3 regions of the Sporosarcina sp. FSL K6-1540 genome follow, and region 3 is predicted to be linked to each of the others. Evidence: riboswitches for the same ligand, from Rfam matches in the RefSeq annotation. Region 3 holds a riboswitch; each other region holds the start of a gene.
The links. A riboswitch is a leader RNA that binds a small molecule or an ion and turns the genes downstream of it on or off. The one in region 3 is predicted to bind thiamine pyrophosphate.
Positions count from the first base shown of each region.

Region 1 (3,283 bases), 470 kb from region 3:
GAGTATCGTCTATCAGTTGATGTCCGATCCAATCCGCACAGCTTCTCTCTTTGCATCATTGAACAGCAATGCAATAGATGTAAATGCAGCATTATATTTGCAGGAAGAAACGAGCGCTGCCGTTGAGGTGGAAACAGAACATCAATTGATTAACATAGAGGATGATCTGGATAATTTTGATTGGGAACAGTTAAAGGAGCCAGAAGAAACCTCTGTTGTAGAAGAGGAAGACCCTTTAGCTGACTTCCTTGCCCAGATGAATAAATAATAGTGAGTGCCTGCATAAGAAACCACCATGAATGCTTAAATTTTCATGATGGTTTATTGTACAGGCACTTTTTGTTGTGATTTCTAAGGAATCTAAAACATTGAGATGTTTTCTTTGGAGCATACAAGGGAAAAAGAGTAATAGGGATGACTACAGCTAGTTTACGAATGGGCTGTATGTCTATTTAGTAAGAAGAATGGGGTGGAGCGGGTATGGAAAAAATAATTTACATCGTGCGTCATTGCTCCGCAGAAGGACAGGCACCACACGCGGAATTGACTGCTGAAGGGATTCTGCAGGCGGGTCAGCTTGTAGCGTTTTTCGAAGATATCGAAGTGGATCGGATTATTACGAGTCCGTTTTCTCGTGCACGTCAGACGGGCTGGCCTATAGCTGAGCGGAAGAAGTTGCATGTAGAGGTGGATAGTCGGCTTATGGAGCGCGTGCTAAGTTCAATGGATTTCGAGGATTGGTTGATAAAGCTGGAAGATACGTTTTTTGACCTTCATCTAAAATATGAGGGTGGGGAATCTTCGAGTGAAGCGATGTCGAGGGTCTGTGATGTTGTGGATGAGCTGGGTGACGGTTCGCGGACAGTGCTTGTAACACACGGGAATTTAATGGCGCTATTATTAAGTTGTTATGATGAACGATTCGATTTTGGGCAGTGGCAGGCACTGACGAATCCAGACGTGTATGTTATACGGATTAAGGATGGGGACTCAGAAGTGGAAAGAATTTGGGGTTCTGAATAAAAAAACAGGCCGCTGTGATGTCGGCCTATCTACGTTTTAGTGAATGTTAACCCATTGTAAGATTAGTAATAATGACCACTGCAATAATAACGAGTGTCCCGAAAAGACTGATCCACATGGATTTGTCGGGATTATTCGGTCTGCTGTCTGCTTTATGCATAAACTGCGCCTTCTTTCTGTTTATGTCACTAACTATACTCTTATCGACGATAGAATGGAATAAACTGTTACCACGTGAAACGAGTTTATTATATATATTGAACCTATTTGATGGGGGTTTTTATTTCCATTACTCTATGCTTCTATTGAAAATGGACCAAACATTCCCACAATCTCACACTAGATATGTTACACTTGCTACAAAGCTGAATAGTTTAACAACCACTAGGGGAGCCTTTTTTAGGCTGAGACGTGCATGAATGCGCGGACCCTTGGAACCTGATCCGGATTATACCGGCGTAGGAAAGTGGGTACGCCTTTTACGAATAGTTAAATGGCTAGCCGCTTTCTTACGCCACCGGGAAGCGGCTTTTTAGTATAAATAAAAGGGTGGCGAATCGAATGGTACGTGTGGCATTGACAATTGCGGGGTCGGATAGTGGTGGTGGTGCGGGTATTCAGGCAGACTTGAAGACGTTCCAAGAATTGGGTGTTTTCGGTACGTCGGCACTGACAGCGGTGACAGCGCAAAATACATTTGGAGTGACGGCGATACAGCCGGTTGACACCGCTATTATTAAAGCGCAAATACAGGCAGTTATTGAAGATTTTGATGTTAAAGCGATTAAGACAGGGATGCTCTTTTCGACAGAAATTATCTATGCAGTGGGAGAGGCGTTTCATTGGAGCGGAATTCCACTTGTCATTGATCCGGTAATGATTGCGAAAGGGGGTGCTTCATTGCTAGAAAGACAGGCGGTTGAAGCGTTGAAGACTGTACTTGTACCTCTTGCAGCTATTGTTACACCTAATATTCCAGAAGCAGAAGTGCTTGCAGGAATGGAAATAAAGACGAATGAAGACATAGAACGAGCGGCGAAACATATAATAGCGTTGGGCGCGGGGGCGGTTCTTATTAAAGGGGGCCACCGGAAAGAAGCGCCTTATGCGGAAGATCTGTTCATGGGGGCTGACGGGGAACGGTTCTCGGTTCGCGCACCATGGATTGATACGAAAGATACGCATGGAACAGGGTGTACGTATTCGGCGGCACTGACAGCGTTTTTGGCAAATGGGGAAACGTCAGCGAATGCAGTTGTTTCTGCAAAATGTTTTATCCACGCAGCAATTGAAGATGGACTTAAAATTGGTGGCGGCCATGGTCCGACGAATCACTGGGCATATGGACGCCGCGGTAACAAGACAATGGAAGGGGTTGTAGTTTATGGATAAGCAAACAGTTAACTTATATTTCATCATGGGTACAGTGAATTTGGCGGGACGCGACCCGTTACATGTCTTAGAAGAGGCGCTAAAGGGTGGTATAACGAGCTTTCAATTACGTGAAAAAGGGCCTGGTGCATTAACGGGTGAAGAATTGAAGGCTTTTGCACAAGCGTGTCAGCAATTATGTGAACAATATAGTGTACCTTTCATTGTCAATGATGATATAGGTCTTGCGATTGAAATTGGTGCAGACGGTATTCATATCGGGCAGGAAGACGGATATATTTCAGCAGTGCGTGACAAGGTTGGTCCAGACATGCTAATAGGTGTTTCTACGCATAATGTAACAGAAGCGATTGCGGCAGCTGATGCAGGGGCTGATTATATCGGTCTAGGTCCAGTTTATGAGACACAGACGAAAATGGATACGCAACCGGTTATTGGTATCGAGACAATTAGGGAGGTGGCATCGTTGTTACCTGGTTTACCTATTGTTGCGATTGGTGGAATTTCAGAACGCAGAGCCAGTGCTATCATTAAAGCGGGTGCGTCAGGGGTAGCGGTTATTTCTGCAATTTCTGGAGAAGAAGATCCTGGAGAAGCAGCAAGTCGTTTAAAAGGTGCGGTCCTTCTTTCATTAACAGGTATTGAAATGTAATGTTTAACTGCTCGCGAAATATACCACACTTCCAAGTAAGGGGTGTGGTGTGCGGATGAAAAAGAAACTGTTTGAAATACAAACCGTTTTGCATAAGGCAGATCTAATCTATTTCACATGGAATGATGTCGGCGGAACTTACAAAGTTTATAGAGACGGGCATCATTTGTATGAAGGAACGGTCTCTGAATTTAGTGACGGTGATTTCAAGCATGC
Region 1 covers NZ_CP152018.1:1,875,652-1,878,934, forward strand. Annotated here, with positions in the region: gene MKY15_RS08515 (hypothetical protein) at 1-268, shown strand, start outside; gene MKY15_RS08520 (histidine phosphatase family protein) at 481-1,023, shown strand; TPP riboswitch at 1,400-1,505, shown strand; gene thiD (bifunctional hydroxymethylpyrimidine kinase/phosphomethylpyrimidine kinase) at 1,585-2,415, shown strand; gene thiE (thiamine phosphate synthase) at 2,408-3,067, shown strand; gene MKY15_RS08535 (DUF3238 domain-containing protein) at 3,123-3,283, shown strand, end outside.
Region 1: it holds a riboswitch for thiamine pyrophosphate, as region 3 does, so the genes downstream of both, thiD (bifunctional hydroxymethylpyrimidine kinase/phosphomethylpyrimidine kinase) here and thiT (energy-coupled thiamine transporter ThiT) in region 3, are expected to answer to the same signal.

Region 2 (3,283 bases), 490 kb from region 3:
CTACAGTTACATGCGTCAATTGCTCGGTGAAAAAGAGGCACTGTCTTATGCTCAGGTTGGAACAACATTATTATCTGTGCATACGTTAAATTCAAAAGGCAATGACATTGTAGATCAGTGGTATATGAATGCGGATGACCAATTATTTGCGAATGAAGAGAATATGGAGAGCTGGATGCTTGAGTCAGCTAAGTATTATAAAAAACGTAATAATTGGTACACGGCGGGTGGCCCATACAATAAAATGGCGATAACCACAGAGCCAATGCCTGACACAGGGCAAGGATATGGGCGGAACTTACTTCTATTAAAAGAAGATCGTGCGCTGGTTTTATATAATGAGCAAGAGGATCGTTATTTTGAGAACTTAATTTACAACTCATTTGTTAACTTGAAGAATTTCAAAGGTGACAAAGATTATTGGGAAACAGAAGTTACAAGCACCTATTTGAAAGATTTATATGACATTACAGCTCCATTCATTGATACACGTTTTAATGAGCAAATCGCGCTTTTCTACTATAATAGTGGTGCTGATTTTGGAATTGAGAATGCGAAAGAGCCATTGCGTAATTATGCTGACTTACTAGTCTCACAAAAAAGTAAAGGAAACGTCATTCCTGTGAATGACGAGTCTTACTACATCGCGGATTACTTCCCGATTGCACAGCAAGTAACGACACATGCCTCTATGAATCATGTGTTGGGCGGTATGAACGTTTTACTCATGGCTTATAATGAGTTCGGTGATCAGAAGTATTTAGATACAGCGCAGGCTATACAAACAGCGATTGTAGCGGATAAAGATGATTGGATTCGTGATAATGGCGATATTTGGTATCGTATTTCCGCATTACGTGACTATAAAGGCGATGATTACAAGCATCTGACTTTAGAGGATTTAATAAATTCGTACAAACTTTGGAAAGATATTGATCCGACGTATTTGCCTTTATTAGAAGAAATGATTGCTTCAAAAGCTTCGTTTTTATCGAATGAAAATTTAGGTTACACAACTAAAATAAAGAACGGGTTACGTGATATCGACTTATCGAACTATCTTCCTAAAGGGGAAGAAAGAACAGATGCATTGTGAAGAAGAAAAAACTAAATAGATACTGCTAGGGGAGCCGTTTAGGCTGAGACACATCATAGATGTAAACCCTTCGAACCTGATCTAGTTCATACTAGCGTAGGGAAGCAGCTGAAACTCTACACTCAATGTCTTTATATACGTAGAAAACAGCCGCCTTCCGATTATGGAAAGCGGCTGTTTTCTGTTCCAGTGTATATATGTTGAACAAATGAAATAAAGATAGTGAACTGCGCGAAGGCGCATTACAAGGGCTAGCGCCGTAGTGAATTCAATGGAATTCTTTATTACAACGTATATAGATTCACCTACCAAAAATATAGATAAGGGATGGATGAGTAAAATGGAAAATAGAATTAGTAACCTAGTTGATGAACGTCTAGAGGAGTTAGTGCAATTGCTAGCGGACCTCGTTCGTTTCCCGACAGTTAGTCCACCGGCAAGAAATACAACAGGCGTACAGCGGTATATTCAAGATTTTTTAGCACAAGAAAAATTTGAAACGGTTAGTTGGGATGTATTTCCTGGCGACCCGAACGTTGTAGGCGTTAAAAAGGGAACGGATGGAAACCTGTATAACAGCCTAATCATTAATGGACATATAGACGTTGCGGAAGTGGGGGATGAAACAGAGTGGACTGTGCCTGTCTTTGAACTAACGACTAAAGATGGCAACGCATATGGGCGAGGAACATCCGATATGAAAGGTGCAGTAGCGGCGACTTTACTAGCCGTTAAATTATTAAACGAACTAGGTGTGGAACTGAAAGGTGATTTGCAAATTCAGACTGTCATTGGGGAGGAAGCGGGAGAGGCTGGAACACTTTCATGTATGGAAAAAGGCTATACAGCAGACTTTGCACTTGTAGTCGATGGCAGTGATCGTCAAATCCATGGTCAGGGTGGTGTGATTACCGGCTGGATAACGATTAAAAGTAAGGAAGTTTTCCATGATGCAATGAGGATGAGTATGCTTCATGCAGGCGGTTCGGTTAATGGGGCTAGTGCGATAGAAAAGATGATGAAGGTTATTGCTGGATTACAAGATTTAGAACGTCACTGGGCTGTGACAAAAAAATATCCGGGTTTTGCGCCTGGCACCACTACTATTAATCCAGCAGTTATAGAAGGAGGAAGGCATGCAGCTTTTGTGGCGGATGAATGTCGGCTCTGGATCACCGTTCATTTCTATCCGAATGAAACCTATCAATCTGTAACAAAAGAAATCGAAGAGCATTTGAACCATGTAGCAAAAGCAGACACGTGGTTAAGAGAAAATCCCATTCACTTTCGCTGGGGTGGAAAATCAATGATTGAAGAACGTGGAGAAATATTTCCGGCGCTTGAAATGAATGCGGACCATGCAGCTGTTCAACTTCTTGCGCATTGTCATGAACAAACCGAAAAAAGTCCTGCAATAATAGGTATGTCGAGATCAGTAACAGATGCGGGCTGGCTAGGAGCAGCAGGAATTCCAACTGTTATCTATGGTCCTGGAAAGTTGGAAGAGGCACATTCAGTCGATGAAAAGATAAACATTGAAGAATTAGTGGTATTTACCAAGACGCTTATGTTATTTATAAATGAGTGGTGTAATACGAAAAAATAGGAGTGCAAGTAATCTCCCCATTCATCTACTACTATTAAACTGTTACATGTTGAACAAATGGATGCCTATATAAACTAAGCGAAGGCGCCTTACAAGGGACAGCCTAAACCTTAAGAAAAGCTTAAAAGTCTACGTTTGACTTGTACATTTGCGGCTAGCTTTGGACGAAATGATTACAACACCTTTACCGCGGGTTAAATGTGGCTGGAAATGCCAGCTACACTCTTTTCGGTAATCCTGTTACAACTAACTGTCCACCACATACCTACAATGTTTAAGTGGAAAATGCAACTACTTTGGAAGATGGAAGAATAACTACCTTTCTATAAAAGTTGCAAGTGCCCGAAGATGAAATTTCGGGCACTCTGCTGCATTTAACAAGCTTTCCTTACTTACTTTGGCAAAAATCATACAAGTAACAATGTGATGCCATATAGAAAGTGACCCTTTCTAAAATACAAAAAGGAAATACTATAGAGTGGGATTAGGCAGCCAAAATTGCATCTTTGGCTGCCCCTTTATGGATAGGAATGTAGTTATTCACTCGTTCCCAAAAGCATCAGAACTTAGTGTAGCTGTAC
Region 2 covers NZ_CP152018.1:2,834,866-2,838,148, forward strand. Annotated here, with positions in the region: gene MKY15_RS13430 (S-layer homology domain-containing protein) at 1-1,096, shown strand, start outside; TPP riboswitch at 1,114-1,216, shown strand; gene MKY15_RS13435 (acetylornithine deacetylase) at 1,437-2,702, shown strand.
Region 2: it holds a riboswitch for thiamine pyrophosphate, as region 3 does, so the genes downstream of both, MKY15_RS13435 (acetylornithine deacetylase) here and thiT (energy-coupled thiamine transporter ThiT) in region 3, are expected to answer to the same signal.

Region 3 (3,283 bases):
GTTTAGAATTATAATTATGACCTTTTCGCTCATTGCGGTCGTTCTAGTCAATGCAGCTGCGAATATAATGCCTATCAATGGAAAAACAACCGGGCAAATCTCTAATAGTTTACCGGTACTATTTACACCTGCAGGATATACCTTTTCAATTTGGGCCGTTATTTATCTGCTTCTCGCTATCTGGTTATACGGCTTTATGCGCAACACAGTAAACATTAATCATGCATTATTCAATCGGAGGGTAGTTTTGTTTGTGCTCAGCTGCCTATTAAATATCACTTGGATTTTGCTTTGGCATTTTGGTTTCTTCGGATGGACAATTATTATCAACCTGCTTCTTCTTTTAACACTGTTAACCATTTATTTTACTTATTCTATAAAAAATAGTCATATTCATGGTAGAGTTCCGATTGCTGTCTATCTAGGATGGGTTTTTGTCGCGACCATTGCAAATATCAGTTACGTCCTTACTTTGCATGAATGGTCTGGTTGGGGACTAAGTGACCCGCTATGGACCGTCATCTACTTGACTATCGCAACCGCTATTGCACTTCATTTTTTATACCATTACGCGGATATAGCATTTAGTGCTGTCTTCATATGGGCATTTATAGGTATCACTGTAAAAAACGGTGCTGATGAACTATTCGTCTCTGCCGCAGCCCTATTTCTTGCAGCTACAATCGCAGGATTCATGTTCTTCAGACGAAAGTCATTCACACCTAAATAAAAGTGCAAGACGCTGTTTAGCCCCGACAAGCGCTGAAAGACTTGAAGACAAAGGCGGTCTTTGCCTTTTCGGCAAGACTGAAATTAAAGGAAGGCAGTCTAAAATCGCGACATCCTGTCGCAACAAGGAGGGATGTAGCTCAATCCCTCCCCACTGCATGACCCACTTCGTGTGGGCCCAGGGGCTGGCGTCTGGAGTCTAGACATCGATCCATGTAGAACAACTTATACTTTCTTACCTTTAAAAAAATCGCCGTCCTCCCACATTGGGCAGAACGGCGATTTTCTATTTTCTCTCTAAAAGACGCGGTGCTGTAGTGAATAATATTGACGCAACAATTGCTGATAATATTATTGAAGGTATCATGTAACTTGCATTGTATACGAGTGAATAGAGCCATACGGGCTGTCCCTCAGGTGCATAAGATGCAAAAAATACAATTCCACCAATGAAGTGAATCAAGTATCGAAGTAGGCCACCGATAACTGTCCCCACAACGATTGCTGTAACCATTGAGCCTTTGTTGCCTTTTACTTTACTACTTAACAGCCATGCAAGTGTAACACCTGCCACTCCAACCAACGTGTACGCCACGAAGTAATCAAGCGCAGCCTGTATTATATTAAAGACATAGCCTCCCATCATCAGTTGCAATAACCCGCTGACGAAGCCAGTCAGCATACCGCCTGCAATCCCCCATCTAAATGCCATGACAACAATCGGCAACATTGACAGCGTAACCGAGCCACCCTGTGGCATTTTAAAACCAATCTGATCAAGTACAAATGAAATTGCACCTAAAATAGCTATTTCAAGTAAAAGTTGAAGTCTTTTCCGATCCAAATTAATTCATCCCTTTCCTAGCTCAGCGAAAGATGTGGGCATAAAAAAAGACATCCCGAAATAGATGGGACATCGAATATGTCAATTTCCATCCACATTCCTACGCAAGAATAATCTTACAGGTTCTAAGGGTCAGGACGTGCTGTCCAATCTCAGCCAAATAGGCTCCCCCTGTGGTTCCAGTAATTTAGTTGTCTAGTTCATTGTATAAGATGGGGATCCTATAAGCAAGATGATTAACAGGGATGATAATTATCCTACATATGTTGAAATTAAGAATTCCATTAAATTCGCTGCGGCGCTAGGAGATGCCGCCAATCTCAGGCTCCAGTTAACCCTTGTATGGCCTCTTCGCCAAGTTTAATCTAGGGATTCATTTACTCAATATATATAGTTAAACTAAAATGGAGGGATTCGTGTGTCGAACAATAAACTGTTAGCCGCCCTATGCTACTTTAGTGTCTTCTTCACCCCTTTACTTATACCCGTCATTATTTATTTCGTTTCGGATGACCGTGAAGTAAAACACCATGCCAAGCGCTCTCTCGTTTCACATCTTGTTCCTGTCGTACTTCTTATTGCAGGATTTATCATTTTTTCTTTTTCAATGTTTTCCTTTACCTACGACCTGAATGTAATGCCTAGTGATAACTTTGGTTTTTGGCAATTAACACCTGTCTTATTCATGCTAGTTTATGGAGTTTTGCTCATAGCAATTCTAATTTGGAATGTTTTTCAAGGTGTTAAAGTATTGAAGTGAATGTTTATAAAACCACCTATTCGGGAAAAAAGTAACAAATGCTGTGTTTAGGAGTGATTCGTAATGAATATTGGAAAATTATTAAAAACCGCTATTAAATTGGCGCCTATCGTCTATCCGATTGTTCGCAAAGTAATGAAAGAAAAAAAAGTAACAAGCACGACAATCCCAAAGAAATAATTCGACAGTCTGCAAACGTTTTTTAAGTTTGTAGGCTTTTTTGTTCAGCTCCATATGATATAGTATGGTATGGAAAAGAATGAACGGAAGAAAGGATTTGAACATAATGATTGCAAAAACTGAACAGGAAATTGAAGCGTTAAAGAAAATCGGCAAAATTGTTGCTGAAATCAGGGAAGCGATGAAAGAAGCAACTGTCCCTGGTAAAACGACGAAAGAAATTGATGACATCGGCGGTCGCTTATTCGAAGAAAAAGGTGCAATTTCAGGTCCTATCGCAGAATATGATTTCCCTGGATTTACATGCATCAGCGTCAACAGTGAAGTTGCCCATGGCATGCCTGGTTCCCGCGTGATAGAAGATGGAGATCTTGTTAATATTGACGTCTCAGGTTCCTACAATGGTTATTTTGCTGACACTGGCATTTCATTTGTTGTCGGTACACCCGATAATAAGAAACAACAATTATGTGATGTGGCTAAGAGTGCATTTGAACGTGCAATGACAAAAGTTAAAGCAGGTTCAAGCTTAAACCAAATTGGTAAAGCAGTTGAACGCGAAGCAAAAGAAAATGGCTTAAAAGTCATCAAAAACTTGACTGGCCACGGCATCGGTAAAGCGTTGCACGAAGAACCTTCGCATGTACTCAATTATTATGACGCATGGGATAAGACGCTTCTAAAAGAAGGAATGGTTCTCGCAGTTGAACCGTTTATCTCTGAAAAAGCAGAGCATATTATTGAATCAGGGGATGGCTGGACGTTCATTA
Region 3 covers NZ_CP152018.1:2,344,930-2,348,212, reverse strand. Annotated here, with positions in the region: gene MKY15_RS10905 (tryptophan-rich sensory protein) at 1-730, shown strand, start outside; gene thiT (energy-coupled thiamine transporter ThiT) at 1,016-1,573, opposite strand; TPP riboswitch at 1,654-1,755, opposite strand; gene MKY15_RS10895 (DUF4870 domain-containing protein) at 1,992-2,333, shown strand; gene MKY15_RS10890 (hypothetical protein) at 2,397-2,513, shown strand; gene map (type I methionyl aminopeptidase) at 2,620-3,283, shown strand, end outside.